DNA from 3 places in the Mesorhizobium sp. WSM4841 genome. Region 2 is predicted to be linked to each of the others. Evidence: predicted binding sites of a transcription regulator. Region 2 holds the regulator's gene; each other region holds the start of a gene.
What was found. Region 2 encodes PhoB, which activates phosphate uptake and scavenging genes when phosphate is short. Its sites were predicted from a motif close to TGTCATNNANCTGTCAT; they were not measured.
Positions count from the first base shown of each region.

Region 1: a site for PhoB is predicted at 8,039-8,055, ahead of AC0L14_RS14495 (BtaA family protein). Genes of this name have one in related genera too.
Region 3: a site for PhoB is predicted at 7,187-7,203, ahead of AC0L14_RS23405 (PhoX family protein). Genes of this name have one in related genera too.

Region 1 is NZ_JBVVQC010000010.1:56,319-66,987, forward strand. Features, by position in the region: gene AC0L14_RS14470 (glycoside hydrolase family 25 protein) at 1-713, opposite strand, end outside; gene AC0L14_RS14475 (serine hydrolase domain-containing protein) at 1,045-2,424, shown strand; partial or broken gene AC0L14_RS14480 (M14 family metallopeptidase) at 2,696-3,879, opposite strand; gene AC0L14_RS14485 (alpha/beta hydrolase) at 3,983-5,635, opposite strand; gene AC0L14_RS14490 (class I SAM-dependent methyltransferase) at 6,059-6,745, opposite strand; gene AC0L14_RS14495 (BtaA family protein) at 6,742-7,989, opposite strand; gene AC0L14_RS14500 (hypothetical protein) at 8,115-8,336, opposite strand; gene AC0L14_RS14505 (hydantoinase B/oxoprolinase family protein) at 8,739-10,669, opposite strand, start outside.
Region 2 is NZ_JBVVQC010000009.1:86,228-96,896, forward strand. Features, by position in the region: gene AC0L14_RS13340 (hypothetical protein) at 1-35, shown strand, start outside; gene AC0L14_RS13345 (YMGG-like glycine zipper-containing protein) at 118-360, shown strand; gene AC0L14_RS13350 (CHASE domain-containing protein) at 456-2,099, opposite strand; gene AC0L14_RS13355 (ATP-binding cassette domain-containing protein) at 2,213-3,007, opposite strand; gene AC0L14_RS13360 (sugar ABC transporter permease) at 3,101-4,432, opposite strand; gene xylF (D-xylose ABC transporter substrate-binding protein) at 4,575-5,615, opposite strand; gene AC0L14_RS13370 (ROK family protein) at 5,883-7,130, shown strand; gene phoB (phosphate regulon transcriptional regulator PhoB) at 7,327-8,016, opposite strand; gene phoU (phosphate signaling complex protein PhoU) at 8,033-8,740, opposite strand; gene pstB (phosphate ABC transporter ATP-binding protein PstB) at 8,779-9,594, opposite strand; gene pstA (phosphate ABC transporter permease PstA) at 9,607-10,669, opposite strand, start outside.
Region 3 is NZ_JBVVQC010000023.1:30-10,698, reverse strand. Features, by position in the region: gene AC0L14_RS23450 (ABC transporter permease) at 1-1,049, opposite strand, end outside; gene AC0L14_RS23445 (ABC transporter ATP-binding protein) at 1,058-1,978, opposite strand; gene AC0L14_RS23440 (HlyD family secretion protein) at 1,975-2,928, opposite strand; gene AC0L14_RS23435 (CerR family C-terminal domain-containing protein) at 2,925-3,608, opposite strand; gene AC0L14_RS23430 (CYTH domain-containing protein) at 3,698-4,171, shown strand; gene AC0L14_RS23425 (CHAD domain-containing protein) at 4,168-5,115, shown strand; gene AC0L14_RS23420 (helix-turn-helix domain-containing protein) at 5,299-5,568, opposite strand; gene AC0L14_RS23415 (phosphatase PAP2 family protein) at 5,910-6,611, opposite strand; gene AC0L14_RS23410 (hypothetical protein) at 6,729-7,067, opposite strand; gene AC0L14_RS23405 (PhoX family protein) at 7,273-9,291, shown strand; gene AC0L14_RS23400 (GNAT family N-acetyltransferase) at 9,382-10,062, opposite strand; gene AC0L14_RS23395 (MarR family winged helix-turn-helix transcriptional regulator) at 10,059-10,550, opposite strand.

The DNA.
Region 1 (10,669 bases), on a different contig from region 2:
ATGCCCGGCACAATACCGGTTCCGGTGTACTGCCAGAAGGCGAAGGGATGGCTGCCGTATTTCTTGCGCGGGTGGCCGGCCACCGAACGCAGCCAATAGGGATAGTCGCGGAAAACCGATAGGCCGTTGTCGTCGAAGAAATCGAGGGAAGTGTAGATGATCGGCTTCTTGCCGTAGTGGTTTTCGACGATTTCGAGGAATGTGCTCATCTCGCTGCGCACCGTGGCCGCATCCGGCCGCAGCCTGCAGGTCGGCGATTGCGGGTTCCATTCCATGTCGAGAACCGGCGGCATCGCCGAGCGGTCTTTGGGCACGTTCTGGATGAACCAGCGCGCCTGCGTCGCGGCCGGTGTGCAAAAATAGTAGAAATGATAGGCCGCGCGCGGGATTCCTGAAGCTTTCGTGCGGCTCCAATGCTCGTTGAAATAATCGTCGAAGCGATCGCCGCCTTCCGTCGCCTTGATGAAAACGAAGGAAATGCCGCTGGCCCTGGCCGCCGGCCAATCGACCGAGGTCTGGTATTTGGAGACGTCGGTGCCGTGAACGGCATAACTCCACGGCGCGCCGCTGTCCCACTCATGCGGGTCGGAGTCGTCAAAACGGGGTGCGCGCACCGCAACGGTCGGGGCGCCCGGCAGCGACGGCGCAAGATCGTCGACGGTCGAGCAGGCGCCCAGCAGCGTCAGCAAGATGAAAGCCGCGAGACGGCGCATCACAACTCCTGAACCGGTTTCAGCCGGCCGCTGATGGGTTGTTGCTGCAGGTGGTCCCTCGACCGTGCCCCCAAGCGATCGCCCCACAGGACCGCTCTATCTTTTAAAGTGCGCCGCTTCGGCGCGCCTTAATCTTTGTTATGCATGTCGTAATCCCAAAACCGCTGCGCACCCCCGGTTCGGGCCCGGGGGCATGCTTTTGGGTGACATGCATCAGTGATCGCCGATCATGGTTGATATTCCGTTGACAGCGCTCGACCAGAACCGCGATTTTGCCGAAGCAATGGCGGCAAATCGATGACATGGATGAGCGTCCGGGGGGAGTCGGAAAATGCAGATTGCCCTGAGGCTGGTGAAATGGCTGCTCGGGCTGGCCGTGCTGGCGGTCGCAGCACTCGCCGCCTGGCTTTACATCGCGCCGCCGGAACTGATCCGCGTCGGCTCGGGTTATACGGCCAAGATCGTCTGCTCGAATGTCTTTATCGCCGGACGCGATGCCGATGAGGTGCTCGCCGTCGACGTGCAGGCGCCGGGCCACCCGCTGCTGCGGCTGATGAGGGTATCGGTCGACAAGGAGCAGGGCACGGTCTCGGCGGGACTGTTCGGCGTGTTCGGCAAGAGTGTCGCGGTCGTTCGCGACGGGCTCGGCTGCGCTTCGGTTCCGGATGGCGACGTCGCCAGGGCCAAAGCAGTCGCCCGGCCGGCGCTGACACCGGCGCCGTCGCGCGACGCACTTTGGCCGGACGGCGACAGGGTCGACGCCTCGCAAAACCCCGAAATCGCAAACATCCTCGACGATCCCGCAATGACCGGCGCCGGTATGCGGGCGGTGGTGGTGGTCAAGAACGGCCGTATCGTCGCCGAGCGTTATGGCGCCGACTTTTCCGAGAAGACGCCGCTGCTCGGCTGGTCGATGACCAAGACGGTAAACGCCGCGATCGTCGGCACGGTGGTGAAGGACGGCAAGATGGTGATGACGAACCAGGGCCTGTTCGGACCCTGGAAAGCGGACGGCCGTGCCGCCATCAGTCTCGCCGATATGATGGCGATGTCGAGCGGGCTGGAGTTCAACGAGGATTATGGCGACGTCACCGACGTGACGCGGATGCTCTACCTCGAACCTGATATGGCGGGCTTTGCCGGATCCAAGCCGCTGACCGGCGAGATCGGAAAAATGTTTTCCTATTCGAGCGGCACAGCAGTGATGCTGTCGCGGCTGTGGCAGGACGCGATCGGCGACAAGGACAAGGCGCTGGCGTGGCCGAGGGTTGCGCTGTTCGACCCGCTCGGCATGCATAGCGCGGTGCTGGAGGCCGACGAGCACGGCACCTTCGTCGGCTCGTCCTATTTCTACGCCACCGCGCGCGACTGGGCGCGCTTCGGCCAGTTCCTGCTGCAGGATGGTGTGTGGAACGGCAAGGAGATCCTGCCTGCCGGTTTCGTCGGCTGGATGCGGGAAGCTGCACCCGCCTCGAAAGTCTACGGCAGGGGCCAGGTGTGGATCGAGGGGCCGGGCGACGAGGAGAGCCCCGGCGCCGGCATCGCTGCTGGCCTGCCTCGGGATACCTATTGGATGGAAGGCCATGACGGGCAGACGGTCGCCATCATTCCCTCCGAGAAGCTGGTGGTGGTGCGGCTCGGCCTGACACCGGCCAAGCTCGGCTACCGGCCGCAGACGATGGTGGCGGCGCTGGCGAAGGCGCTGCATTAGGGTCAAAACCCAATCACCTGAACGACCGAGTTCGGACCCTTCTCGGACATTTGACGCCGAGAGCCGGACGACGCAAGTTGGGTGGGAATCGGACGCTCCATCGCTAGTCGTTTTTGGAGTACGGATCCAACGAGCACGGTCAGGCTCAATCTGTCGGCGCCGCCTCCAGTCCGGCGATATCGAATTTCACCATAGAGCACCACTTCGGCGACGCGTTTGGATTGCCGCGATCGCGCGTCAGTTCACCTAAGCCGCCTCGGCAGGGTGTGAACTACTCGGGATAAGTCTCGACGCCCTCCGGCGCCGCCCTGTGGAAAAGGACAAATACCAAGGTATTGCCGGCCTCGGCCGTCGTATCGCTGCGCAGCCCCGCCACCTCTCCAGCCACGCTGCTGGTGTACTCCGCAACCACCTCGCCGAAGCTGTATGCTGAATGGCCACTTTCTGTCCGGGTCCGACCTTGTCGTTCAGCTTGACCAGATGCTCGACGAACCCGGCCTGGGTTGCAAGGATCGGGAACGCACTGTTGCCGACAAAAAACATTCACATCCTTGCCTGTGCGTCCCATTGGCCCGGCAAGGATGCCATGATGCTTGAGGACGTTCATCGTGCCTTCAACGAATAGGGGAATCATCTCAAGGTCGAGGATACGCGCAGCACCAACCTCCGGACAAAAGGATGGGATACCCGCGGCGACAAACGCGTTATGAAGGACGCTTGGATACACAGGATTGTCGAAGATCTGGCCCACTGGATAAAGTTCCAGCATCGCCTTGATCTCGGGCACATCCATGTCGCCAATATTGAATGCGGAGGCATCGAATCCGGTCGTCCCGGTATGGAAGTCGATTGCGACGTCAGCGTTCGGCCGAAGGAGCCGGTTGAACAGGAGACCGGCGTGGCGGCTGGCCGCACTGGCACCGTTCTCGTTGCCGGGCCATTCCCTATTCATGTCGATCAGGTCAATGCCCCTGCCAGAATTGGGCCATCTGCGCTGCATGGTTTCCATGGCTGGACGGGACACGTCCGTGACCGCCATCACTGTGCCCGACATCTCCGCCGGATCAAGTCGGTTCATCACGGTCTGGACCGTATGCACAGAACTCATCTCGTCACCATGCACACCACTGACCAGGACAGCGCGCTTGCCCGGCTTTGTCCCCCTAGCGACCGTCACAGACACATACCAGTGCTGTCCGGTGGGCATCTGCACGCCCTGAAAATACAAAAAATGCTTCTTGCCGGGCTCCAGGTCCTTGACGTCGAGCACGCTGACGACTTTTTTCCCCTGGATCACATCGCCGGTATAGATCGTTGCTGATGGCGCACCCGGTGTCGGGCCTGGGCGTTCGCAGAACCAGCATTGGCCGCGAAGACGGCCGCCGCGCCTACCGAGGCAATGGATGCTACAATTAGATCCCGGCGATCGAGGCCCTTTTTAGGTTTGCCCGACATGATGAGGATCTCCTTATGTCGTGTGGAAAGCCAAAGTCGAATGCCAAATGTGTAGACTTTCGTAAACAAACCGCTCGCATAACGCACTCGTCGCAGGCAGCGATCACATCCTGCCGCGAGCGGCAAGATACTGCTTCAATCGCGCGATCTGGTCGGCAGACCAGCCCTGCGGATCAGTCACCGCGAGCCACGCGTCGACGTAGTGTTCGGGCGCAAAGACATGACCATAGCCCATCGGCGTATTGGTCGCGACGGCCATGTCAAGGGCCAACTGTAGCATCGATACCACCGGATACCACCGCAGTTCCGGCGAGACGTCCGGGCCGCGTGGAGCGTCCATCCACTCGGGACGACGATAGAAGTCGCGATAATCGAAAAACGTAATCGCATCGCTGGCATATTGGAGGTAGACAATGCGCATGGGACCCCAAGGCGCGTCCGCCGGACCGGTCTCGCCATTCTGGTTCATGAAGCGGACGAACGAACCGTTCCGGAACCGCGGCAACCAAGCGGGCGTACCGGCATTGCGATGCTCCGTTATGCTGCGCCAAATTCTGCTCTCAAAGGGCGGACCGCTCCACAGCGCCCCGTGGACAGGGTCACCAAGGATCTCGAAAAGCTCCACCGATCTCTCGGAGTTCATCGCTCCGAGGCTCAGGCCATGCAGATAGAGTTTGGGTCGCCTGTTGTGGGGAAGCGTCGTCCAGTATTCATAGACTGCGGCAAACAAAGCCCTTGCTGCTTCCGAGCCGTATTCCGGCTCGACCAGCAACGATAGCGGGCTCGACAGATAGGAGTACTGCTGGGCAACACTCGCCACGTCGCCATTGTGGAGGTATTCAACCGTATCCATCGAGGCGGGATCGATCCAGCCACTTCCGGTAGGCGTGATGACGACCAGTACGGAGCGTTCGAAGGCCCCGACGCGCTTTGATTCCTCAAGGGCAAGTTGCGCCCTCTCTTCGGCAGTGTCGGCCGCCCGAAGCCCCACATAGACCCGGATGGGTTCGCGCGCATCCTTTTGCGTGAACGTGCTTATCTCGCTAGCGGTAGGTCCCGTCGCGATGAACTCTCGTCCTGCCCGTCCAAGTTCTTTCCAGCTGACGAGGGAAGCGGCACTGCCGGTCTTGAGCGGAGGTGTCGGCTGCGCTCGATCCGGTTCGACGAGGGCATCAAACGTTGCGAAGGACGAATCGGCGACGTAGAGCGCGTAGCGGACGAGCACGCCATTTGCGACCGCCCAGAACAACAGTATCGCGACAGTGAAACCGATCACATTCGAAACCCTGCGGGGGACGAAGCGGCCCGACCTTTCTGAAATCAAACGGGAGATGCGTTTGAAGAGCCGGGCCAGCGCGATGAGCATCAGGAACGTGACGATCGCGATGACGCAGACTTCAAGCGGATGCGCGCTCGTCACGGGTTCGAGGTGCATCAGTTGACGGATTGAATTTTGCCATTCCGCTGCCCACCATAAAAACAAGATGGCGATTGCTGCGCAAATGGCCGCGACGGCGATCTTGAGAGCAAGCAGGAACCGCTCACGCGGTTCCGGAAGCTCCATATAGGCCCACAGCCAGCGCCACGCGACTCCGATGCCGTATCCGGCGGCGAAACATGCCCCGGAGAGCACGCCCTGGGTCAGATAGGTTCGAGGAACAAGGGTCGGCGTAAGAGAAGCTGCGAAGAACAGCGTGCCCACGACGAGGCCGCCGGCAGAAAGCGAGCGCCAGAACTTTGTCACCCAGTTACGCATTTGGCCGCTTCGCTTCTCCTGGGATAGCGGTCTCGCGATGAATACGACTAGCCCATCATGGCTTGCTCTCGCGTTTTGTAGAAGGAGGGCAGGATAAATTTCCAGCTGCTCCGTGTGGCAAGTCGCAATATCTGGTTGAGTTGCATTGCGATCGCCAAAAATCCCCGTCGCTGTTGGAGAGCCGATGTTTGCAAATGGCGCGACCGCACCGGGAAGCCCGGACGAGTCAAGAGGATACTCGGCTGAGCGTTGGCCTTTCGCGCCGGAAGACACAAGCGGCGTTCGCCAAGTCTAGTCTAATCCGATTCAGAGTTCGTTCTCGTGAAGAGCGTGGCGAGGTGGATGGCAATATCCGCTCCTGACGCGCGAAGTTGCCCGTCTTCGACTCCGGCTCGGCTTGACCTGAATTTCAACACACCCTGACTAGCTGCGCTGCCCGACCACGGCGAGCCATGCATAGCCGCGATAAAGTGTTCTGAATCGGAGGCTTGCGCCGACTGTTGCAGATTCCGATTCCAGGACATCGCGCAACGCTTCACGCGGCTCGACATGGAATTTTCTCAGCCAGCCGCGCAGCAGCGTGCGGAACCAGCGGGGCAGGGCTTCCTGCTGGCCGAAATCGACGACGTGCAGCGAGCCGCCAGGCGACAAGGCTGCAAGTGCCGCGGAAACCGTCTTCTCCCAACCGGGGATCATCGACAGCGAATACGAGACAAAAATGCAGTCGAAACTTTCAACAGAAAATAGCGCTTCTGCGTCGAAATCAGTGGCGTCGCCGCGTGCCAGCGTGACACGGCCGGACAGGCCTTCGCAGACCATGGCGGCGCTGGCCGTCTCCAGCATTTCGGCCGAAATATCGAGGCCGAAGAAACGGGCGCCTGGATAGCGGCGGGCGGCAAGGACGATGTTGCGGCCGGTGCCGCAGCCGAGTTCGAGCACCGTGCCGCCGGCCGGCACGTCGAGCCCTGATATCAGCCGGTCGCGGCCGAGCAGATAGTACTTGCGGGTCAGGTCGTAGAAATGGCGCTGCCAGCGATAGACGCCGTCCATCAGTTCGGCATGGCTGGCCGGCGGTTCGGCGTGCCTTGCCGGCAGTTCGGTCGTGCTCATGCGGACTGCTTCACATAAAGATGGAAGCCGCCATAGATGGCCGAACGGTCGCGGGCCGAGAATTCGCGCGACGCCTCGTCTGCATAGCTCCACTGGTCGAGCAGCGAATTCGAGACCCGGCCGGGTAGCAGGCTGGGTTCGGCCGCGGTACGGAAGATGACGCGGGCGTGGGTGGACGCGGTGCGGGTGATCTCGGCCCACAGCGCATTGAGCTGGTCGTCGGTCATCCAGTCCTGGGCGTCGAGCAGGACGAAGCGGTCGACCGAACCGGCATCCTTGCCGGCGAGGAATTCGATCAGATTGGTATGGTGGACGGCAACGCGGTCGACATTGTTGCGGATCGTATTGTAGTTGCGCTTTTCAAGATAGGCGGGCAGCGCAGCCTCGCCGGGATTGGGATAGCGGCGGGCAAAAGCCTGCCAGGCGAAATAGTTATTCTGTAGCGGAAAATCGCAGGCGAGCTTTTCCAGCCGGGCCTTCAGCACGCTGGCCATGGTGCCGTCGCCCGAGGTGATCAGCGAATCGTACTGGGCCGGCGGAATGCCGAGGCCGAACAGCGAGGCTTTTCGCGATGTTGCCCATTTCAGCAGCGGCTTTTCGAAGACCGGCGCCAGCTCCTCGTCGAAGAAGCGGCGCTGGTCGGCGAGGCTTTTGGCTTGCATGATGGCGGCCGGATCGACGCCGAAGAATTTGGCGGTGCGATGGCCCATGGCAATGAACAGGCCGAGCAGGCCGGTCTGGTAGAAATTGTGGTCGAAGACGGCGATGCGCCGGCGCCGGCGCCAGTTGCGATGTTCCCAGTAATGGCGGCTGACCGGGTCGAGATGCGGCGCGATGAAACGGTCGTAGGCTTGCGAATTGTGACGGGTCTCGGCAGCGCCGAAGAAACGGAACAGGTCGCCCTGCGACGGCAGATGGCGCACCGCTTCGAGCTTCATGCGGTTCAGCGCGATATGGGCGGCGTTGAGATCGACGGCGTCGATCCGTTCGGGTGACCGGGTGAGATAGGCAAGGATGTTACAGCCGCCCGAGGCGATGGTGACGACGCGGTGGCCCTGGCCAAGCTGCATCGCCTCCATGTCGACGTCGGGGTCTTCCCAGATTTGCGGATAGACGAGGCCGGAAAACAGCAAGGCGAAGAGCCGCTCGGAGAGGCCGGCCTTAGACAGCGGGCGGTTCTGGTAGACGGCCTTGCCAACTTGCTTGCCGCGGCGAAAAACCAGTTCTCCGGAAAGATCCGTCATGACAAGGCGATTCCCCGTTTGCTCTGCCGCAAGCGGGTAGCGCTCAGCGATGACAGATGGATGACAGCAGCCGGCTTGCTGTAGCTCGCAATATCATTTGGCACCTCCAGCCATGCGTCCGCAGCTTACACCGAAGACTGCTGGAGCCACGCAACCCTCAAGTGAGTGATCCAGACCGGACCAAAAATGTAGATGGCGAACATGCGAGGCAAAGTCTTCCCCAGAAGGACGTTGGTCGAATCAGTCGTATGGTATGCTGCCCAGGCGCCACGACCGGTCGCCTGATCGTTAAAGCCACCTGAAAAAAGACCTACGATCATGAATGCCATCACCAGCGTGGTGATCACGGGTCCTGTCTTCATGGTGATCTGAGCTTTCGAGAGTGAAGTTATATAAAAAAGATACTAAACGTGGCAAAAAATACAGACAGCATAGATCGTGTTGAGAAAAGATTGCACTGATCATTGAGGGTGCCGTGCCATTGGCTGATCTGGTTGTATGTCGCCTGATTTCCCGGCCATAGCCAGCGGAGGGCCGGAGTATCGCGAAATGGACATGTGTAGGCCGTAGGCAGGTGCGGTATGACAAGCCAAGTCATCGCTGATGCAGCAACCAAAAGACAGAAAGCAGCGAGTGTCGCTCGGCCGCGCCAGCGCATTTTCTGAGCGTCTTCTTCGGAATTCGACATGGCTTGCCCCCAACTATGACCCTGATGGTGCATACGCGGCCTGTCAATCTTTCGGTTGACCCTACAGTTTACCAAACCCACCCGGCGTCGGCGTCGTCACGATGACGGCTTCACCGGCCTCGAGCAGCGTCTGGTCGCAAGCCTTGAGGACTTCGATGCGGCCATCCTTGCGGCGGACCTTGGTCGAGCCGACCTCGCCATCGCCGCCGCCGTCCAGGCCTTGCGGCGGGCGGTTGCGATGTGAGGACAGGATCGCGCATTCCATCTTTTCGAGGAAACGGATGGTGCGCTCGGTGCCGTCGCCGGCACTCCATTTGCCTTTGCCGCCGGAGCCCTCGCGGATGTGGAAATCCTCGAGCAGGACGGGGAACCGCAGTTCCAGCACTTCCGGGTCGGTCAGGCGCGAATTGGTCATGTGGGTGTGGACGCCGGAGGTGCCGGCAAAGCCGCGACCGTTGTTCATCCGGCCTGCCGGCGAGCCGGAGCAGATCGTCTCGTAATACTGGTACTTTTTGTTGCCGAAGGTGAGGTTGTTCATCGTGCCTTGCGCATTGGCCATCGCGCCCATGGCGCCGAACAGCGCATTGGTGACATGCTGCGAGGTTTCGACATTGCCGGCGACGACCGCGGCCGGGTAGGTCGGCTTCAGCATGCAACCCTCGGGAATGATGATGTTGATTGGTCTCAGACAGCCGGCATTCATCGGGATCATGTCCTCGACCATGACGCGGAAGGCATAGAGCACGGCTGCGCGGGCGACCGGCTCGGGGGCGTTAAAATTGTTCTTCATGACCGGCGAGGTGCCGCTGAAGTCGACGGTCGCCTCACGCTTTTTCCGGTCGACCGAGATCTTCACCTTGATGACTTGGCCGGTGTCGGTCGGATACTCGTATACGGAACTGTCGGGCAGCCGCTCCAGTACACGGCGCACGCTTTCGGCGGCATTGTCCTGGACGTGAGCCATGTAGGCCTCGACGACATCAAGGCCGAAATGCGCGACCATCTTGCGCAGTTCGGCAACGCCCTTTTCGTTGGCGGCAATCTGCGCCTTGAGGTCGGCAATGTTCTGGTGCGGATTGCGCGCGGGATAAGGGTGGTCGGTGAGCAGCGTCTCCAGTTCCTTCTCGCGGAACCGGCCGCGATCGACAATGCGGAAATTGTCGAACAGCACGCCTTCCTCGTCGACCGTGGTGGCGAGCGGCGTCATTGAACCGGGCGCGGTGCCGCCGATGTCGGCATGATGACCGCGTGAGGCAACGTAGAAGAGGATCTCCTCCCCCCTTGAGGGGGAGGTGCCGCCGAAGGCGGCGGTGGGGGTCGCTGCGGCAGCGCTCGACGCCCTTGCGGTGCCGTCTGCGGTGACCCCACCCGGCCGCTTCGCGGCCACCCTCCCCTCGAGGGGGAGGGAAAAGACCGGCGTCACCACCGTGATATCAGGCAGATGCGTGCCGCCATTGTAGGGCGCGTTGAGGGCAAAGACGTCGCCGGGGCGGATGTCGCCGGAGTTCAGCCGGATGATGGTTTCCACTGAACGGTCCATGGAGCCGAGATGCACCGGCATGTGCGGCGCGTTGGCGACCAGCGCGCCATGGCGGTCGAAGACGGCGCAGGAGAAATCCAGCCGTTCCTTGATGTTGACGGAATAGGCAGTGTTCTGCAGCGTCACGCCCATCTGTTCGGCGATCGACATGAACAGGTTGTTGAACACCTCCAGCATGACCGGATCGGCCTCGGTGCCGAGCGCCGCCTGCCGGCGCTTTTTCTCGATGCGGAGCAAGAGCACGTGGTTCTTGGCGGTGATCCCGGCCTGCCAGCCCGGCTCGACGACGATGGTCTGGTTCGGTTCGATGACCAGGGCAGGGCCGACAACCTTGTGCCCCGGTTTGAGTACCTCGCGGCGGAAGATGCCGGCGTCTCGCCAGGTGCCGTCGGCGAAGATTTTCCGACTCTGCGAAGGGCTTGCGGCGATGTCCTCAACGGCTGAATCACTTT
Region 2 (10,669 bases):
CGCGCCCCGAAAAAGATTCCCTTAGCCAACAATGAAATCGAGCAGGCAAAACGCTTTTTCGCATGATACATGACGGGTAGAGCTACAAGTGAGGACAAAAAGGCGAGGAGTGACCCTATGCGGAAGATGATTATTGCCATGGTTGCCGTGATCGCAGTCAGCGGTTGCAGCACCACTGAGAAGGATGTCGCCGTCGGCGCCGGTGTCGGCGCTCTGGCCGGCGGCCTGATTGATGGCGGCAAGGGTGCGCTCGTCGGCGCAGCCATCGGTGCCGGTACCGGCCTGCTGGTGCGCAACCTGCGCAATGGCTATTGCCAGTACCGCGACAACCGTGGCCGTCTGTTTACGGCTCGCTGTTGATCCGTTTCAAACGCATGAAGCAATAGAAGCGGAGACCGGACGAGCCGGTCTCTGTTTACTTGCGCCTTCGAAAACGGTCGGTTTGCGGCAGCGTTTCAGTCCGACAGTGGAATCCTGATTTCCACGCTCAACCCGCCATCGTGAAAATCGCGATTGATCGTACCGCGCAATTCGCGCGTGACGTTCAGATCGATCAGCTTGGTGCCAAAACCGGTTTTGACAGGTGGTTCGAGCTTCTTCTGGCCGGCTTCGCGCCAGTTGAGGACCAGCGTCCGGTCGCTCCTGCGGCCCTCGACCGACCAGTCGACCTTGAGTGACCACTCGCCCGTTCTAGCATTGACCGAATTGCCGGTTTCGCCATATTTCAGCGCGTTCGTTGCCAGTTCATGAAAGGTCAGGCCGAGCGCTTGCGTCGTCGTCTCGTCGAGCAACACCTCTGGCCCCGACAATATCCCCTCGGGAAGCTCCTTGCCGAACACCTGGCCAAGTTCGATGCGCAAGAGATCGCCGAGATCGGCCTTCTGCCAGCGCGAGCGCGTCAGCATGTCCTGGGAAGCCGCCATAGCTTGCAGCCGGGCCGAAAAAGAGGACGAGAACTCATGGACGTCGGTGGCGTGCGACGCCGTCTGGCGCGCGATCGCCAGCACCCGCGTGATCGAGTTCTTGATGCGGTGCTTCATCTCCTGCAGCATCAGGTCTTTTTCGAGCAGGCTTTTTTCCGTCGTTTCATGAAGCAGCGAGACCGCGTCATAGGCCCGCTCCTGATAGCGGGCCACCAGCGCGATGGTTCCCGCAAGCAGCAGCCCGAACAGGCCGAGCATCACCGGAATGGCGCGCGAGGAGGGTTGCGAGAATGCGCTTGTCGGTCTGAACAGGACGGTCCATGGACGTCCGGCGATGGTGATCTCGCGAGAAACCACCAGCCTGTCACCGAAGCTCGACGCCGGCGGCGTTTCCGACTGGAACAAAAGATGGTCGGCATCCACCTTGCCGTCATAGATTTCGATGTTCACCGGCAGCAGCGGCGTTCGGCTGAGCGCGGTCTGGAACAGATCGCGGGCGCGGAAGGCCGCATAAAGAAAGCCTGATGTCGAGGATCTGGACGCATCGATGCCGTCCTGGGCGGTTTCGACGTTGAGCCGCACGAAGACCAGGAAGCCGGTGAAGGTCTGCGCAGCACCTGTTTCCTGGCCCAGCTGCACGCGCCCGCTCGCGTGCTGCTGGTTGTCGGCCATCGCCCTTTCGATCGCCTCGCGCCGCACCGGTTCGGTGAACATGTCGTAGCCGATGCTGGATTGATTGGAAGGATCCAGCGGCTCGAACAGCGTGATGGGCGTACGCCATGGCAGCGTTGTCGTAGCCGGATAGATCGCATCGCTGGCGCCATAGTCGTGCAGGATGGCACGCTCGACGGCTGCCTCGTCGCCGGCTCTCACCAGCCGGAGAAAGCCGACACCGCGCAGGCCGGTAAAATTGTCGTTGATACCAAGCGCTTCGAAGAACGCCTTGAACTCGCCCCGCGAAATGCCGCCATTGCGCGCCTCGAACAGCGCATGGGTCGATCGCAGCAGCGACAGATGCAGGTCGATGCGGCTGTCGATCCGGTTGAGCGCGTCGTCCGCCGTCGCCTCGAACTTGATGCGCGCTGCTTCCTGCGTGGCGAAATAGGCGAATCCCGCCATCGTCAGGCTGATCAGCGCGACGGCGATGAAAGCGACGATCGGGAAGAACTTCTTCAAGTTGCTGCTGCGGCCCATGGTTCCCCATCTTATGGGCAAGTCCCCGTGGCAACACAATGGCGCGGCCAAACCATCATGACGACTGGCATATCACATGACAGGTATTTGACGCTTCAGGCGGCGATCTTCAGTGCACCTGGGCCCGGAATGGCACCGGGCGGGCACTTGCCCAAAATGATCATGCCGAGCACCTCGTCCTGGGTCACGTCGCTGGTGCGCGCCGTGCCGACGACCCGACCATTCTTCATCACGCAGACGCGGTCGGCAAGCTCGAACACATCGTGGATGTCGTGGCTGATCAGGAAGATGCCGATGCCGTCGGCCTTGAGCTGCATGACCAGTTCGCCGACCTGCGCCGTTTCCTGCGGTCCCAATGCCGCCGTCGGCTCATCCATGATCAGGATTCGGGCGTTGAACAGGATGGCGCGCGCGATTGCCACCGACTGCCGCTGGCCGCCCGAAAGCTTGACCACCGGCTCCTTGAAGCGCTGGAAACGGGGATTGAGCCTGCCCATCACCTTGCGCGCCTCGGCCTCCATGGCGCCGTCGTCGAGCGTGCCCCAGCCGGTCATCAGCTCGCGGCCGAGGAAGAGATTGGCGGCGGCGTCGACATTGTCGGCGAGCGCCAGCGTCTGGTAGATCGTCTCGATGCCGTATTTCTTGGCGTCGCGCGGATTGGAGATCGAAGCCTCTTCGCCATTGACGAAGATCTGGCCCGAATCGCGCTTGTAGGCGCCGGACAGGATCTTGATCAGCGTCGACTTGCCGGCGCCGTTGTGGCCAAGCAGTGCCACGACCTCGCCCGGGAAAAGGTCGATCGACGCATCGTCGACAGCACGAATGCCGCCAAAGGCAATCGAAATGTTGCGCATATCGATCAGTGGCGTGGGCGCAGTTGTGTCAGCCATGATCGTTCCTCCCTATGGTTTTTGCTTGAGCACGGTCTCGTCGAAACCGGCGTCCAATTTTCGCTGACGCGGCGCTTCGGCTCGGGATCATGCTCAGACCCGCTTGCGGTAGACGGTGTCGAGCCAGACGGCGACGACCAGGACGGCGCCGACGACGACGCTCTGAAGCGGTGAATCGATGCCGAGCAACACCATGCCGGACTGCAGCGACTGCATCAGAAGTGCGCCCAGCATCGCGCCGAGCACCGTGCCGGAGCCGCCGGCCAGCGACGTACCGCCAATGACCGCAGCCGCGATGACCAGCAACTCGTCCAGCGTACCCAGCGCATTGGTCGACGCATTGAGACGGGCCGACGCAATCGCCGCGCTGATCGCGGCCAGCACGCCCATGATCATGAACACCTTCATGGTCACCCAGCGCGTGTTGATGCCGGCGAGTTCCGCCGCTTCCGGATTGCCGCCGATGGCAAAGACATAGCGGCCGAAACGGGTGCGCCTGGTGATGAAGGTCATGACGATGCCGACAGCGACCGCGATCAGCACCGGTATGGCGATGCCGTGGGCGATGAACAGGCCGCCTTCGGGAACGGTGATGCCGGTCCGCTGAGCGTACTGGCGAACGATGCCGATCGGCCAGGGGTAGGAATTGGCGATCCAGACGGCGCCAAGGATGGCGGCGCAGGCGACAACACCAAGCAAGCTCTCCGCCCAGACTGGCCGCAGCGGGAACTTGAACCGCTTGCGCTGTGACCGGCCGTTGAGCAGCATCAAGGCGACGGCCACACAGGCGAGAATGCCGACGATCCAGCTTGCGGTTGCCCCGATCGAGCCACGCGGCCCGCCACCCATGAGCTGGAATGTGGCGTCGAGCGGCGCGACGGTGCGCCCGCTCGTCATCAGCCACGCCATGCCGCGCCAGATCAGCAGGCCGCCCAGCGTCACGATGAAGGCCGGAACCTCGAGATAGGCGACGATGAAGCCCTGGAGCGCGCCGATCATGAGGCCGAGCGCTACGCCGGCAGCCAGTGCGATGATCCAGATCCAGGGATTTCCAAGCTGGAAGCCCATGACCTGGATGAGGAATTCGGCCTGCGCGACGCCCATCACCATGCCGATCACACCTTCGACGGAGCCGACCGAAAGATCGATGTTGCGCATCACGATGACCAGCACCATGCCGGTCGCCATGATCGCGACCGAGGAGGTCTGCACCGACAGGTTCCAGAGATTGCGCGGCGTAAGGAAGAGCCCGCCCGACAGGATGTGGATTCCAACCCAGATGACCAGCAGCGCGCCGACCATGCCGAGCATGCGTATATCGAGCTCGGTTGCCTTGAGGAAGCGGCCAACGGAGCTGAGCTCGGATTCACGCGCCCGATCGGCAGCTGTATCGGCGGCCGGCGTGTTGGAAGTCGTGTCGGTCATGATGTCCTCCCACCGGGTTGCCGTCTGCCGCGGATGCCGGAAGCAGCTTGGAAGTTAGCCGCGAGAAGCGGAAAAACAATTCTTTCTGAAAAAACGCCGCGGCGTGAAGCCGCGGCGTTTCAGGCTTCTTGCGAAGGCCGGATCAGTTGCAGACCGGGACGGTGCCCGCTGCCACGCCGGCGCAGACCTCTTCCTTCTTGATCCAGCCGGCGTCGATGACGACGTTGAGATTGTCCTTGGTGATGGCAATCGGCGTCAGGAACAGCGACTGGACGACATTGCCGCCCGGCGTGGCGAAGTCCTTGACGCCCGCAATGTCTGTCATCTGCTTGCCGTCGGCCAGCTGCGAGGCGATCTCGGCAGCGTTCTTGCCGAGCTCGCGCGCGTCTTTCCATACTGATACGGTCTGCGTGCCGAGCGCGATACGGTTCAGCGCGGCATGGTCGCCGTCCTGGCCCGACACCGGGACGGATCCGGCCAAGCCTTGCGCCGTCAGCGCCGCGACGACGCCACCAGCGGTGCCGTCATTGGCAGCAACCACGGCATCGACCTTGTTGTCGTTGGCGGTCAGGAACTGTTCCATGTTCTTCTGAGCGTTGGCGGGAAGCCAGCCGTCCGTATAGGCCTCGCCGACATTCTTGATCTTGCCGCTGTCGATCGCGTCCTTGAGCACTTCCATGGAGCCGGCGAACAGAAAATCGGCATTCGGATCGGCGCCCGAGCCCTTGATGAAGACGTAATTGCCTTCCGGCGCCACCTTGAACACTTCGCGGGCCTGCATGCGGCCGACTTCCTGGTTGTCGAAGGTCAGATAGAACACGTCCTTGTTCTCGATCAGCCGGTCATAGCCGACGACCGGAATGCCTTCGTCCAGCGCCTTCTGCACCGCCGGCCCGATGGCCGAGGCATCCTGCGCAAGGATGATCAGCGCGTTGGCGCCCTGCGAGATCAGGCTCTCGACATCGGTCAGCTGCTTGCCGGGATTGGACTGTGCATCGGCGGAAATATACTTGTCGCCGGCGGCCTCGATCGCCGACTTCATGGCGGCTTCGTCGGTCTTCCAACGCTCTTCCTGGAAATTCGACCACGAAACGCCAATGACCTTGTCCTTGGCCTGTGCGACCGACGCGAGCGTCAGCGACATGGCGACCCCCGCCAGAATGGCGGCTGCGAATCTCTTCATGATATCCTCCCTGCGCCGCGTACGGCGCGACCAACTGGCCCGAAGGCCGGCACAAAGGCCCCCTATTTTTTCGAGCCTCGAAAAAATACTGGTCCAACCGCGAAGCGCTGTCAACATCAATTCCGATGGATTTTGATGTCCCTGCCGACTTATTTCGAGACTCGGAATAAATAATGACAGGGCCTGCTGCTTCTGCCACTATTTGTCGGACATTACCGACGGCTTCCGATTCATGAGCGGCCGCGGCAATAGGGAGGAAGCAAAAGAATGTCGGTTGGAATCCGTCATGACGATTTGCGCCGGCGTAACCGGGCGATGGTGATTTCTGCGGTACGCCGGGCCGGCCAGCCGTCGCGGACCGAGATCGCCGCAACCACCGGCCTCAGTCATTCGACCATATCGGCGATCTCTTCAGACCTGATCCAGGAAGGCATCCTGACCGAGAGCAAGGCGAGCGAGACCGTTTCGATGAAACGCGGCCGACCGCAGGTCGGCCTCAGCCTCAATCCGGAAGCCGCTGCCGTATTGGCGGTCGTGTTGTCGCTGAATTTCCTGTCGGTCGCTGTCATCGATTATGCCGGACAGGTGGTCGCCGAGGAACAGCGCCGGCTGGACACGCTGACCATGTCGCGCGACGAGCTGATCGACGAATGTGTCGCCATCGTGCGGCGCCGGATCGAAGACCCCGACCTCGACGTCCAAAGCGTCGCCCGCATCGCGCTGGCGATCCAGGGCATCACCGATTCGCATGCGCGCGCCATGTTGTGGTCGCCGATCACGCCGCAGACGAACATCGCCTTCGCCGACATTCTGGAACGCGAGTTCGGCATCCCGGCCATCATGGAGAACGACTGCAACATGATGGCCGTGGCGCTGCGCTGGCGCGACCCGGATCGCTACCGCGACGATTTCATCGCCATCCTGCTCTCGCACGGCATCGGTATGGGGCTGGTGCTGAAGGGCGAACTGTTCACCGGCACCCATTCCTCGGGCGGCGAATTCGGCCACATGATTCATCGGCCGGGCGGCGCGCTTTGCCGCTGCGGGCGGCGCGGCTGCGTCGAGGCCTATGCCGGCAACTACGCCATCTGGCGCAACGCAAGGCAATTGAGCGAGAACGCAGAGCCGGTCGCCGATGTCAGCGACGCCGAGATGCGGGCACTGGCGGCCCGGGCGCGCCAGACGGACGGACCGGAGCGCGAAGCCTACCGCAAGGCCGGCGAAGCGCTCGGCTTCGGGCTTGGCAGCCTGTTCGCGCTGATCGATCCGGCGCCGGTCGCCATGGTCGGCGCCAGCGCTGCCGCCTTCGACCTGATCGAGCCGGCCCTGCGCGAGGCCATCGCCCAGACCGCCGGCGGCCAGCATTCGGGTTCGATTTCCTTCGACACCGAGACGAACGAGCTGCCGCTGATCCGCGAAGGCTGCGCCTTGCGAGCGCTGAGCTTCGTCGACCAGGAGATTTTCGCGCCGGGCGCGCAAGGGAAGTCCGGCACGATCAGGAAGGACGTGGCGTGAGTCCGAAGGCAAGGAACAAAGGCGGAATGCGACTTGGGGATGTGTTGAGATTCAGGTCAGGCCGCGCCGGAGTCGAAGACGGGCGCGAAGCGACCAGACTGGGCGAGTTCCGAGAACCGGAACGGAGCGTACTTTTGGGTACGTACCGGAAGCGCAGGAAATCGCCGGTCGCAGGCCGGCATCACCTGAATATCAGCTAGTCTTCCCTGATCGCATAGCCCGCACCGCGGATGGTGCGGATGACATCGGGCATGCGACCATTGTTGACCGCCTTGCGCAACCGGCCGACATGGACGTCCACCGTGCGCTCGTCGATGTAGATCGTCTCGCCCCAGACATTATCGAGCAACTGGCTGCGCGAGAAGACCCGACCTGGGTGCCGCATCATGAATTCGAGCAGCCGGAATTCGGTCGGCCCGAGCCGGATCTCGCTCTTCTTGCGATAGACCCTGTGCGATTCGCGATCGAGCATGATGTCGCCGACCTTCAGCACGCTGGACAGCACTTCGGGCTTGGCGCGGCGCAGCAGCGCCTTGATCCTGGCCATGAATTCCGGTGTCGAGAACGGCTTGACCAGGTAGTCGTCGGCCCCTGTCGAGAGGCCGCGCACCCGGTCGCTCTCCTCGCCGCGTGCGGTCAGCATGATGATCGGCAGCCGCTCGGTTTCGGGGCGCATCCGAAGGCGTCGGCAAAGCTCGATGCCGGAAACCGCCGGCACCATCCAGTCGAGCACCAGAAGATCGGGCACGTTTTCCTGCAGCCGGATTTCGGCCTCGTCGCCGCGCGTCACCACCTCGACCTGATAGCCTTCGGATTCCAGATTGTAGCGGAGGAGGACGCCCAGCGGCTCTTCGTCCTCCACCACCATAATGCGTGGCGCGATCATCGACCGGTCACCCCCGTCATGTCGCCGGCGCCGACATCGTCGTTTCGTCGAGCTTCGGGCGATCCGCCGGCAATTGCTGCCCGGTCACGACATAGTAGGCGTTTTCGGCGATGTTGGTGACGTGATCGCCGATACGCTCGAGATTCTTGGCGCAGAACAGAAGATGCGTGCAAGCGGTGATGTTGCGCGGATCCTCCATCATGTAGGTCAGGAGTTCGCGAAAAACCGCCGTGTATTTCACGTCGATCTTCTCGTCGGCGGCGCGCAGTTCTTTCAACGCGCCGGCGTTGCGCGACACATAGTGCTCGACCACGCCGCGGAGCTGCACAAGAACGAGATCCGCCATCGCGTCGATACCGTGCGAGAGATTACGCGGCGTGGCGCTCTGCCCGACTGCGCTGACCCGCTTGGCTATGTTCTTGGCCAGGTCGCCGATGCGCTCGAGATCGCCGGCCATGCGGATTGCGCCAACCACGGCGCGCAGATCTTGCGCCATCGGCTGCCGCTTGGCGATCAGCGTGATCGCACTATCGTCGAGTTCGCGCTGCCGCGCATCCATGATGGCGTCGTCCGAGACGACGCGCTGCGCCATCGCATTGTCTGATGCAAGCAATGCGCGGATCGAGGCTGCGACCATCGCGGCGGCGAGCTCGTCCATATCGCGGATCAGCCTGTCGATGTGCTCCAGTTCCTCGTCGAAGGATGCGACGGTGTGTTCACCCATGATACTGTCCTCGTGTTCGAAATTCGCCGCCGGACCGCTCAGCCGAATCGGCCGGTGATGTAGTCCTGGGTGCGCTTGTCGTCGGGGTTGGTGAACATCTTGTCGGTCGCGCCCTCCTCGACCAGATAGCCGAGATGGAACATCGCCGTGCGTTGCGACACGCGCGCTGCCTGCTGCATCGAATGGGTGACGATGACGATCGTGTAGTTCTGGCGCAGTTCGTCAATCAGTTCCTCGACGCGGGCGGTGGCGATCGGATCGAGCGCCGAACAGGGCTCGTCCATCAGGATCACTTCCGGCGATACGGCGATGGCGCGCGCGATGCACAGGCGCTGCTGCTGTCCGCCGGAGAGACCGGTGCCCGACTCGAGCAGGCGATCCTTGACCTCGTTGAACAGGCCGGCCTTCTTCAGGCTCGATTCAACGATGCCGTCCAACTCGGCCTTGCTCCTGGCCAGGCCGTGAATGCGCGGACCGTAGGCGACGTTTTCATAGATCGACTTCGGAAACGGGTTCGGCTTCTGGAACACCATGCCGACGCGAGCTCGCAGCTCGACGACATCGATTTTCGGGTCGTAGACATCCTCACCGTCGAGCGTGATCTTGCCGCTCACCCGCGCGATATCGATCGTGTCGTTCATTCGGTTCAGGCACCGCAAGAATGTTGACTTGCCACAGCCCGATGGGCCGATCAACGCCGTCACCTGGTTCTCGCGGACATCGATATCCACATCGAACAGAGCTCGCTTCTCGCCGTAATGAACAGAGACCTTTTCGCCCTTCATCTTGATCGAAGGGGCATTGGTTCCGCTGCTCAGTTTCTGTTCGACGCCGGCTTCCGTCATGATGTTCATATCCTCTACTCCTTACCAGCGCCGCTCGAAGCGCCTGCGCAGTATCACCGCGATGGCGTTCATGATGACCAAAAACAGCAGCAAAATCAAAATCGCCGCCGAAGTCTTCTGCTGGAATCCAGCTTCCGGGAAATCCGCCCACATGAATATCTGCACCGGCAGGATCGTCGCGGGATCGGTGAAGCCGCCGGGAATGTCGACGATGAAGGCGACCATGCCGATCATCAGCAACGGCGCGGTTTCGCCCAGCGCATGCGCCATTCCGAGGATGGTGCCGGTCATGATACCCGGCATCGCCAGCGGCAGGACGTGATGGAATACGGTCTGGACCTTGGACGCTCCGATGCCGAGCGCCGCCTCGCGGATCGACGGCGGCACGGCGCGCAACGAAGCGCGCGAGGCGATAATGATGATCGGCAGGGTCATCAGCGCCAGCACCATGCCGCCGACCACCGGGGCTGAGCGCGGCATGCCGAAGAAATTCAGGAATACGGCAAGTCCAAGCAGGCCGAAGACGATCGAAGGCACCGCCGCCAGATTGTTGATATTCACTTCGATGATCGTCGTCAGCCGGTTCTTGGGGGCAAATTCCTCAAGATAGATCGCCGCCGAAACGCCGATCGGGAAGGCGATGGCGAGCGTAACGATCATGGTCAGGAACGATCCGACGACCGCGCCCCAGACACCGGCCAGTTCCGGCTCGCGGCTTGCGCCGGTGAAGAAGAAGATCGAGTTGAACCGGCTTTCGATCAGGCCGGCGCTCTTCAGCGTGTCGAGCCAGACGATCATCTTGTCGGAAATCTTTCGCGATGCTTCCGGCGTGTCGATGACGCGCAGGAATGCTTGGCCGCTCGCGGCGGGCGCCGTGCTGTCTAGCGCCTCGATCACCGTGCCCTTTGCGACCGCCGTCCCGTTGGCCCCAGGCGACAGCGCGGTCAGCTTGACCGTACCGCCATTGAACGCGACCAGCAGCGACGACGCGCCGCTCGTCAGCGTGAGCATACCGTTTTCGCCCTCGGTCGCACCATTGCCACGCGCCAGCGTCAGCATGGCGTCGTCGCCGAAGGTCAGATCG
Region 3 (10,669 bases), on a different contig from region 2:
GCCGGCAGTTCGGCACCCTTCAGCATCACCGCGCGGATGATGCGCAGGAAATGCGTCAACGGCAGGATTTCGCCGAAAGTCTGGGCCCAGCCTGGCATGCCGCGATAGGGGAACATGAAACCGGACAGCATGATCGACGGCAGGAAGAAGAAGAAGGTGAGCTGCAGCGCCTGCATCTGCGTGCGCGCCATCGTCGAAATGGTATAGCCGAGCAGCACCAGCGCCAGCACGAAGATCAGGACCGCCGTCAGCAGCAGCGGCATCGACCCGGTGAACGGAATGGCAAACAGCAGTTTCGCCGCCGCGAGCACCACCACCACTTGTACCGCGCCGACCACCAGATAGGGCAGCACCTTGCCCAGCATGATCTCGAGTGGACTGGACGGCATCGCCAGAAGGTTTTCCATCGTGCCGCGCTCGGTCTCGCGCGTTAGCGCGATCGAGGTCATCATTACCATCGTCATCTGCAGGATGACGCCGAGCAGGCCGGGCACGATGTTGTATTGCGAGATGCCTTCCGGATTGTAGCGCCGGTGCACCACCACTTCGAGCTGGCCCCGGGCAGCTTCGGCGGCCGTCTCCTGCATGCCGCGTGCCCGGAGCAGCGCCTGGTTGGCGACAGTGCCGAGCGTCGAGATGGCGCCGCTGGCGACGGCTGGGTCTGTCGCGTCAGCCTCGATCAGGATCTGCGGCTGGTCGCCGCGCTCGACCCGCCGGGCAAAATCCGCGGGGATGGTGACAACGAAGGCGACATCGCCGCGCGCCATCAGGAATTCCGCCTCGGCGGCACTTTGCACGACACGGTCGAACCTGTAATAGCCGGTGGTTTGCAGCGCCGAAACCATGGCCCGCGTGTAAGGATCGCTGCTCATCGCCACCAGGGCTGCCGGCAGGCTCTTCGGATCGTTGTTGATGGCATAGCCGAACAGCACCAGCTGCATCAGCGGCACGCCCAGCATCATGGCGAAGGTGATGCGGTCGCGCCGCATCTGGATGAACTCCTTGATCAGCAGCGCGCCGAGCCTGGCGAAGGAAAAGACGCTGTCTATCCGGTTTCTCATCCCATATTGTCCTTCGAACCGGACATGAACTGGATGAACACATCCTCCAGGCTGGTCTCGCCCGGCGTCACCGTCACGCCCCTGTGCTCCTTCTCGACGTCGGCGAGTGCTGCCTGAAGCGCTTTCTTGTCGGAGCCGACGACATGCAGCGTCGCGCCGAACGGCGCCACCTGGTCGACGCCGGGGCGGCCGCTGAGTGCGGCAGCAACCTGGTCAAGCTGCGGGCCTTGCACCACAAAGGTCGTCAGCCCGGCATTCCTGACCACCTCGTCGACCGTGCCGGTGGCCAGCATCTTGCCGTACGAGATGTAGCCGATGCGGTGGCAGCGCTCGGCCTCGTCCATGTAGTGGGTGGAGACCAGCACGGTCAGCCCGCCGCTGGCCAGGCGATGGATCTCGTCCCAGAATTCACGCCTGGCTTTCGGATCGACCCCCGCCGTCGGCTCGTCGAGCAGCAGCAATTTCGGCTGATGCATGATGCAGGCGGCCAGTGCCAGCCGCTGCTTCCAGCCACCGGACAGCGTACCGGCCAGCTGGTCCTTGCGCGAGGTGAGGCCAAGATCCTCCAGCGTCCTGCCGACATGCTCGTTAAGCGGCTTCAACCCATAAAGCCGCGCCACGAATTCGAGATTCTCGGCTATGGTCAGATCCTCATAGAACGAGAATTTCTGCGTCATGTAGCCGACTTCGCGCTTGATCCTCAGACTGTCGGTGCGGATGTCGAAGCCGAGCACCGTGCCTTCGCCCTCGTCCGGCGTCAGCAGGCCGCACATGATGCGGATGGTCGTCGTCTTGCCCGAGCCGTTCGGGCCGAGGAAGCCGACGATCTCGCCCTCGGCCACCGTCATCGTCACATGGTCGACGACGGTCTTGTCACCAAAACGCTTGACCAGGCCATGGACATCGATGGCGTTCATTTGCCGATATCCGCCAGATCGACATCGACGATCTGCCCCGGTTGCAGCGCGCCGGCATCGCCCTCCGGCCGCGCCTCGACCAGATAGACCAGCTTCTGCCGGGTCTCGAGCGAGTAGATCACCGGCGGCGTGAATTCCGGGTCCGGCGACACGTAGCTGACGCGCGCCTTCACGTCAGGCCCGCAGCCGTCGCAATGGACGTTAAGCAGCGTTCCGACCTTTATCGACGAGAACGCGTTTTCCGGAACATAGACGCTGAGCTTCACGGCGCCGTCCGGCAGCATCGAAATGACAGGCGCGGTCGGACCGGCGGTATCGCCCGGATTGCGGATCACGTCGTTGACACGGCCCGGCGACGGCGCCGCAAGCACACGCTTCGACAGCCGCCAGCGCGCTTGCTCCAGCGCCGATTGCGCCTGCCTGACCTTATTGTCGGCGGCCTTGATCGTCTCGGGCCGTGCCGGCAGGCCGCCGACAGCGAGATTGGCTTCCGCCTGGCCGAGCTGCGCGTTGGCTGTCTCCAGCGTCGCCGAGGCGGTGTCAAAATCGGCCTGGGTGCCGGTGCCGCGTTTGAACAGATCACTGGCGCGGGTGTATCTGCGTTTGGCGTCGGCGGCCTGCGCCTTGGCCATGTCAACCTGCGCCTTGAGCACCTCAATCTCTTCCGGCCGTTTGCCGACCTGCAGGTCGGCAAGTTGCGCCTGGGCCTGGGCAAGAGCCGCCTCGGCCTGTGCGACGGCTATTTTTGCGTCGGCGCTTTCCAGCGTCACCACAGGCGTACCCGGCGCGACGCTGTCGCCGCGCCTTACCGAAATCGTCTCTACCTGCGCCACCTCGATCGGCGCGAGCAGCACATAGTCGCCTTCGACATAGCCGACGGCGAGCGGCGGCGCCGGTGCGCAGGCACTGAAAAGCAGGGCGGCGAGCGGCAAAGAGCAGAGGAAACTCATGACCTACGATCCTTCCGGGCGGCCAATATCGCCCCAAGATTATCCGTCACCGCCGCCGCAATCTTGGTGGCCTCGGCATCGCCGATCCCTCGCCAGCCCATGCGGCGCATCACCGCTTCGCGGCCGATGCGAAAATAGACGACCTGGCCGATCAGCGTGAACACGGTGAGTCGGGTAGCCTCGCTTTCGGCCGGCTCGCCAGTTGCCTGCTCCCAGATCAGGCAGAGCCTACGATGCGTCGGCTCGAACACGCCGTCATAGATGCGGTCGAGTGCCGCCGTAGGATGCGAAAGTTCGCGCAGGACGAACTGCACGATTTCACCGGCCTCCGGCCTGGCCACGATGAAGGCCACCATCCGCTCCAATGCGGTGAAGAGTTGTGCCCGCGCCGCTTCAGGGTCGTTTGGCGCCTGCAGATCGCCGATCGCCTGGCCGGCAATGGCCTGGATGGTGTCGACGATATAGTCGGCCGCTGCCGCGCGAAGTCCTTCCTTGCCGCCGAAATGATAGGCGATCGAGCCGATATTGGCCTTGGCCTCAGCCGCGATCTCGCGCGTCGAGGTGCCGTCGAAACCCTGCCGTCCGAACAGCGTCAGCGCTGCCTGGACAAGTGCTGCGCGCGTCATGTCGGCGGGCGATACCTCGCGACGCGGAATTTTGGCGTTTGTCGGCTTGCTCATATCAAGTATTTAATCAATCGAATGATTAAAGTCAACCCCGCCTATCTCCATCTTGCCATCTCCAGCCGCACGCGCTTTAGTGCGAAGCCATGGTCAAGGAAATCGAGCGCAAGTTCCTGGTCTCCGGCGCGCAGTGGCGGGATCTGGTCGAGGCGGACATCCGCATTCGCCAGTTCTATCTCGCCGCCGCACCCGACCGCTCGGTCCGCGTGCGCATCAGCGACGGCGCCTTGGCAAAGCTGACGCTCAAATTCGGCAGCAAGGCCCGCGAACGTGACGAATTCGAGTATCCGATCCCGCTGGCGGAGGCGGAAGAGATGCTGGCCTTCGCCATCGGACGTGTCATCGAGAAGACACGCCACCATGTTAGGCATCGCGGCCATCTCTATGAAGTCGATGTCTTCGGCGGGACGCTTAGCGGTCTGGTGGTCGCCGAGCTTGAGACGCCCGAGGACGTGCAGGACGAAATGCTGCCAGATTGGCTCGGCCGCGAAGTCACCGGCGAGCAGAGGTTCTACAACGCGTCGCTCGCCATCGAGGGGGTTCCGGAGATCGCCGCATGAGCTATCGCATCGATCCGCGCCTGCCGTTAACCGGCGAGGTCAGGCGCATCCTCGCCGAGGAGATCGGCAAGGCGCTCGTCCATCTGGACGCGGCGCATGACAGGCCGGAGCAGGCGCTGCACAAATGCCGCAAGCGGCTGAAGAACGTGCGCGCCTTGCTGCGCCTGGTCCGTTCCGGAGACGAAACATTTTGCGGGACCGAGAATCAGTGTTACCGACAGGTGGCTGCCCTGCTTGCCGGTCCGCGCGAGGCAACCGCGCTGGTTGAAACCATCGATCGGCTGGCGGCAAGCTTTCCCGAGCAAAGCGCCGGCGGCGGTCTCGATGCCGTTCGCGACACGCTCGTCGCGCGCCAGCACCAATTGCATGGTGGAGCCGGCCTCGGCGCAGCGATAGCTGCCGCGATTGCCGCTTGCGAGGAGGGTATCAGCCGGATCGATACGCTGGCCTTGCCCGACCAGCCCGAACAGGCCGCCGATGTGCTTGCCGAAGGCGCCCGCATCACTCTGCGTCGTGCCAGAAAGGCGCTGGACAAGGCAGGCTCCCGCGGTGAGGCCGATGATTTCCATGATCTGCGCAAGGCGGCCAAGACCCACGGCATGCATCTGTCGCTGCTCGGAAGGCTGTGGCCGACGCCGATCAAGGCCCGGCGCAAGGCGGTCGACGAACTCGGCGAAAGACTGGGCGAACTGCATGATGTGTTCGTCCTGCGTACGCTTCTCGATGCCGACGACCGGCCGCTCGGCTCTCCTCAGGAAATGCGGCTTCTGAGCAAGCTGTTGAAGCGCTCGGAGAAAAGCCTGAAAAAGACCTGTCTCGCCGCGGCAGCCGATCTGTTCGGCGACAGCCCCAGGCGCTCGACAAGGAAACTCGCGCGCAAAGTGCGTGACGATCTGGCCGCTGCGCCGCGCGAAGATGCCAGCGCGCCCGGCGCCGCCGGCTGACGCGGTGCTTGCATTGGTATCCGTCCCGAGATCGTTGACAAATAAGGAGGAGGTTTAGACCTCTCCCGGGGGGCTTTTTTCAGTTGCGCCCGCGCACAGCGGTTTGGGGCACGCATAAAAACCAAGGAGGCGGCGGGATCGTCGGCAGGACTGTCGGCGGTCGCCGTCGCGACTTTTATCGGCTCAGCCTGGCGGCTTCTGCGGCACGACCGGCTTGAGGCGCACGCCCCTGCCGCCGCGCTCGCTGGCCTGGTTCTCGCCGATCTGTTCCACGCCGGCCTCATCGAGAGCCTGGATGACCTTCATCAGCGTATCGACCACGCCCCTGACCACGCCGTCGCTTGCTTCCATGCGCTGAATGGTTGGAAGCGAAACCCCGGCGCGCTCGGCGAGCATCTTCTGATCGATGCCGGCCAGCGCCCTTGCGGCGCGCATCTGCGCGGCAGTGATCATCGGCTAAGAACCTCCGTCTGAGTCTGCATTTCCATGTGTAATACCATCATTATGATGGTTCAACCATCATGATGCACATGTCACGCATGCACACACCAAAACCGCCTGGGTCTTGCAGAGCTCGCGCGTTTCGCGTCGTCTGGCGGAAATAGCCACGGCGGTCTTCAATTTTCAGCAATCGAAATTCAAAGGGATTAACAGTTGAGAGTTTTCAGGGCTTTTGATGTGGTCGACGTTCTTAGTGTCGACGGTTTTCCAGCTGGCAGGTTGCGGGCATGAGCTCGCCAACACGCTGATTTGACCGCACGCTGACCGACGCAGCGTCGTTCTGACCAGCCGGTTCAGGCGCCGTCGGTCTGCCCGCGCCAGCGCTGTAACGCCCATGCGGCCAGCCAGCACAGCATCGCCCAGGCGAAGCCGGCGCACCAGCCAGCCAGCACGTCGGACGGCCAGTGGACGCCGAGATAGACGCGGCTGATACCGACCAGCAGTGCCGTCAGCACCGCCAGCGACAGCACGTAAATCTTCGTCGTTCGCCCAGGCAGGAAGCGCGACGCCATGCTGCCCAGCGTCAAATATGTCACCGCCGACAGCATCGCATGGCCGCTCGGAAACGAAAGCGACGCCACGTCGGCGAGATGCGAGACCAGATCGGGGCGCGGCCGGTCGATTCCGAGTTTCAGCGTGCTTGACAGGACCTGTCCGCCCGCCACCGCTACGAAGACGAGAAATGCTGGTCCCGGCCTGTGGATCAGCAGCAGATAGACAATCACCGCCGCCGTGATCAGCCCGAGCACGATGGCGCTGCCGAGGCTGGTGATGTCGCGCATCGCCCCTTCCAGCCATGGCGGTCCGATCGGATTGTCGGGCTGGCCCGCTTCACGAAAGGCGAGCAGGATTTCCGTGTCGAAGGCGTGCGGCGTGGTGTCTCGCGCCACCTCCATCAGCTCCTCGAATCCCCACAGTCCGCCGGCGATGACCAGTCCGGCCAGCAGCACCGGGAATTCGATCCAGTTGAGCAGCTTGCTTGCGGTATTCTTCATCGGCCCGATCGTCCTACAGCGCCGAGCGTCCTTTTAGACGCGCAAAGTACGCTGTAGCATTTTGACTGGCGCATGATCCCCAGCGAAATCGATTCCGATTTTCGGGGTCATGCGCGGTTACAGTTTTTGCAGATAGGGCCCGAGCGTGATCAGCGCCACCGCTGCGACGGCGAGCGCGATGCCGGTCGCCTGCAAGGCATCGACGCGCTCGCCGAAGAACACCAGTGCCACCACGTTCACCGATACCAGCTGGATCACCGCCGACAGGCTGAACGACACCGACATGCCGAATTCACGGATCAGCCTCAGCATGATAAGATTGCCCGCCGAATAGAGCGCCAGGGTCAAAACGATCTTGCCGAGGCTCGGCGCCATTCCCCATTGCTTGGCCGCCGTCGCCGCCAGCAGGAAGATCACCGTCGAAATGCCAAGCTGCCCCAGTCCCCAGAAACTCACTTTTTTGTCCCTCTCGATGCGATCTTCCGCGCCTGCCGCAGATGTTGTTTCCGAAGCTCGGGTCGCGGTCAAGCGGAGCTGATCATGGACATGAAATCGGGGCTGGAATTGGCCGGCAACGTCATCAAACTGTGATCTGCTGGCGATAGGCGGTCAGTCAAGCAACACGCTCCAGCCATCCCAAAGAAGCCAGAGGCAAGCCCCCATGACTGAACATCGCTCGACCGGACATCTTTCCCCAAATGCCCATTTCCGCACCAGTCTGCTTGAGGAAAACGATGGGCCAGGAGCCAATCCCACTGACAACCAGACGATGGGCGAGATCATCGCCGCGCGTTTCTCGCGCCGTGGTTTCCTGCAGGGATCGCTCGCGGCAACCGCCATCGCCGTCACCGTCAGCCCGCTCGCGCTGATCCTCGCCGACGATGCCCGCGCCGCCGGCGGCTCGGCCTTCAGCTTCAACGAGGTCGAGGCCGGCGTCGACGACAAGCATCATGTCGCCGCCGGCTACGACGCCGACGTGCTGCTGCGTTGGGGCGATCCGCTGTTCGCCGATTCGCCGGACTTCGATCCGACAAAACAGTCGGCGCAGGCCCAGGAAAGACAGTTTGGCTACAACAACGACTATGTCGGCTATATCCCGATCGACGGCTCGGCCGAGCATGGCCTGCTGGTGGTCAACCACGAATACACCAATTCGCATCTGATGTTCCCGGGCATCGTGAAAGTCGGCGAGAAGGACGGCAAAAAAGCGCTCGAAATAGCGCCCTTGAGCAAGGAACAGGTCGATGTCGAGATGGCAGCACACGGCGGCACCATCGTCGAGATCCGCAAGGAGTCGGGCAAATGGCAGGTGGTGCGCGACGGCAAGCTCAATCGCCGCATCACCTCCAACACCGAGATGGCACTGTCCGGCCCGGTCGCCGGACATGACCGCGTCAAGACCAGTGCCGATCCGACCGGCACGAAGGTCTTCGGCACCGCCAACAATTGTGCCGGCGGTGTCACGCCCTGGGGCACCTACGTCATGGCCGAGGAAAACATCCACGGCTATTTCTCGGGCGAACTGCCGGCCGGTCACGCGGAAGCCGCCAACTACAAGCGCTTGGGCATTCCCGAAGGCGCCTATGAATGGGCGGCGCATTATGACCGCTTCGACATCGGCAAGGAGCCGAACGAGCCCAACCGCTTCGGCTGGATCGTTGAGGTCGACGTCAACGACCCGACCTCGGTGCCGAGGAAGCGCACTGCGATGGGCCGCTTCAAGCATGAGGGCGCTGAATCAATCGTCGCCAAGGATGGCCGTGTCGTCTTTTATCTCGGCGACGACGAGCGCTTCGACTATGTCTACAAATTCGTCACCGCCGGCAAGTTCAACGCCGAGGACCGCGCCGCCAACATGGATCTTCTCGACGACGGCTCGCTCTACGTCGCCAAATTCGCCGAGGACCGGTCGATCGAATGGCTGCCCATCGTCTTCGGCCAGGGCCCGCTGACGGCGGAGAACGGCTTTGCCAGCCAGGCCGACGTGCTGATCGAGACGCGCCGCGCTGCCGACCTGCTCGGCGCCACCAAGATGGATCGCCCCGAGGATATCCAGCCCAATCCGACGACCGGCAAAGTCTACGTCATGCTGACCAACAATTCGAAGCGCAAGACGGATCAGGTCGATGCCGCCAACCCGCGCGCCGAAAACGCCTTCGGCCACATCATCGAGATCGTCGAGGACGGTGGCGATTTCACTGCTGCCAAGGGCAAGTGGGAAGTGCTGCTGAAATGCGGCGATCCCTCGGTGGCCGAAGTCGGCGCCACCTTCTCGACCGCAACCACCGCCAATGGCTGGTTCGGCATGCCGGACAATTGCGCCATCGATTCGGCCGGCCGGCTCTGGGTCTCGACCGATGGACAGGGCCCGAAGGCGACCGGCCGCACCGATGGCCTGTGGGCGGTCGACACCGAAGGCGAGGCGCGAGCGACCTCGAAGCTGTTCTTCCGCGTGCCGATCGGCGCCGAAATGTGCGGTCCGCTATTCACGCCCGACGACCAGACCGCCTTCGTCGCGGTTCAGCATCCGGCCGATGGCGGCGAAGACTGGGAGCCTTTTGGCCGTCCCTCTTACTATGAGGACCTGTCGACCCGCTGGCCCGACTTCAAGCCTGACATGCCGGTGCGGCCATCGGTCGTCGCCATCACCAAGCAGGGCGGCGGCAAGATCGCGGTCTGAATCGCCGCAAGGTGCTAGCAGCGCCAAGGAAGGATTTCGTCGATACGAAATCCTTCCTTTTCCTGATGCGCGGGAATGCGCCTGATGGGCTCATTCGGCGCGCTGAACCACGGCCACGTTCATCATGCTTCTCAACCTGAAGCCAATGGACTCGTATAATCCTATGGCCGTGGTGTTGCTGGCATAGGCGTGGAGATAGGGAACTTCGCCGCGCGCCGCTATCTGGTTTGCCACGAACAGCGACAGCAGCTTGCCCAGGCCACCGCCCCGAAATTCCGGATGTGAGCACACCCCGCTAAGTTCGGTATAGCCGGGTTGCTTCATGCGTTCGCCGGCCATCGCCGCAAGTCGGCCCTCGATCTTCACACCCCAAAAATCGCCGAGGCTCAAGGCTTCGAGCGTGAATGGGCCAGGCTTGGTGACCAATGCCAAGGCGAGCATCTCAGCTGCATCGTCTCGCGTCAGACGTTGCACGCGCTTGTCGGAGACCATCTGCAATGGCCGCTCGGCAATCATCTGAACCCCGGGCGCGGTCGAAGTCGCCGAAAGTTCCGCGGGCAGAGCAATGGCGTCCACCTGAAGCAGGATCGCACTCTCGCCTGGGGACACAAGTTTTCCGAGCGCCTGCAGGCTTTCCGCATCGTCCGCGGCACTGGCGGCGAAGGGAGCTATCGAGGGCCGATACCGCATGGCGAGGTCGTCACCTTGCGCGAAGGCTTGGTGTCGCGTCCGAAGCGCGCTCCACACGGGACGGTCAAGCAGGTATTTCATCGCGCGGCACCTTCCGGCTTCCTTACACGACGGTCGAGAGGCGCCGCGGCGAGGCCGTCCTCGATGGCGGCCAGCTGATCAAGAAGCGGCCCAGAAAGATCCGCGCACAGATTCGCGACGGCATTCTCGATGCGCGGCCAGACGTCGTGCTTTGCAACATCGACCAGCCGCTGGCCGTGCAGGGTGAGGCAGACAATCCTGCACCGCTGGTCATCATCCGATGGACTGACCTCGACCAGTCCCAATTCGGCCAGAAGCGACACGCTCCGCGTTACACCTGGCTGCGCGACCCCGAGGGATTTCGCCAGTTCCCCGACTGGCAGCGGGCCCAGCCTGTCGAGCGCAGCCAGCAGCGGGTACTGGCTCGACTGAACCGGCACATCGAGGCAGTCGAGCAGGCGCTGCGTATCCGCCTGCAATTGCTCGCCAATACGCTTCAGCCTGCTGCCCAGGCACAGGAAGCCAAGGGACCTTATGACGTCTTCCATAATCGACTCGCCAGCACATTGATAACATCATATATAACATTATATGGAAATCAAGCGCCGCCATCGCACGGCAGGGCAACGAGTCCAGGTTAACGGGCTTGGAGAGCTGCCATCAGGTA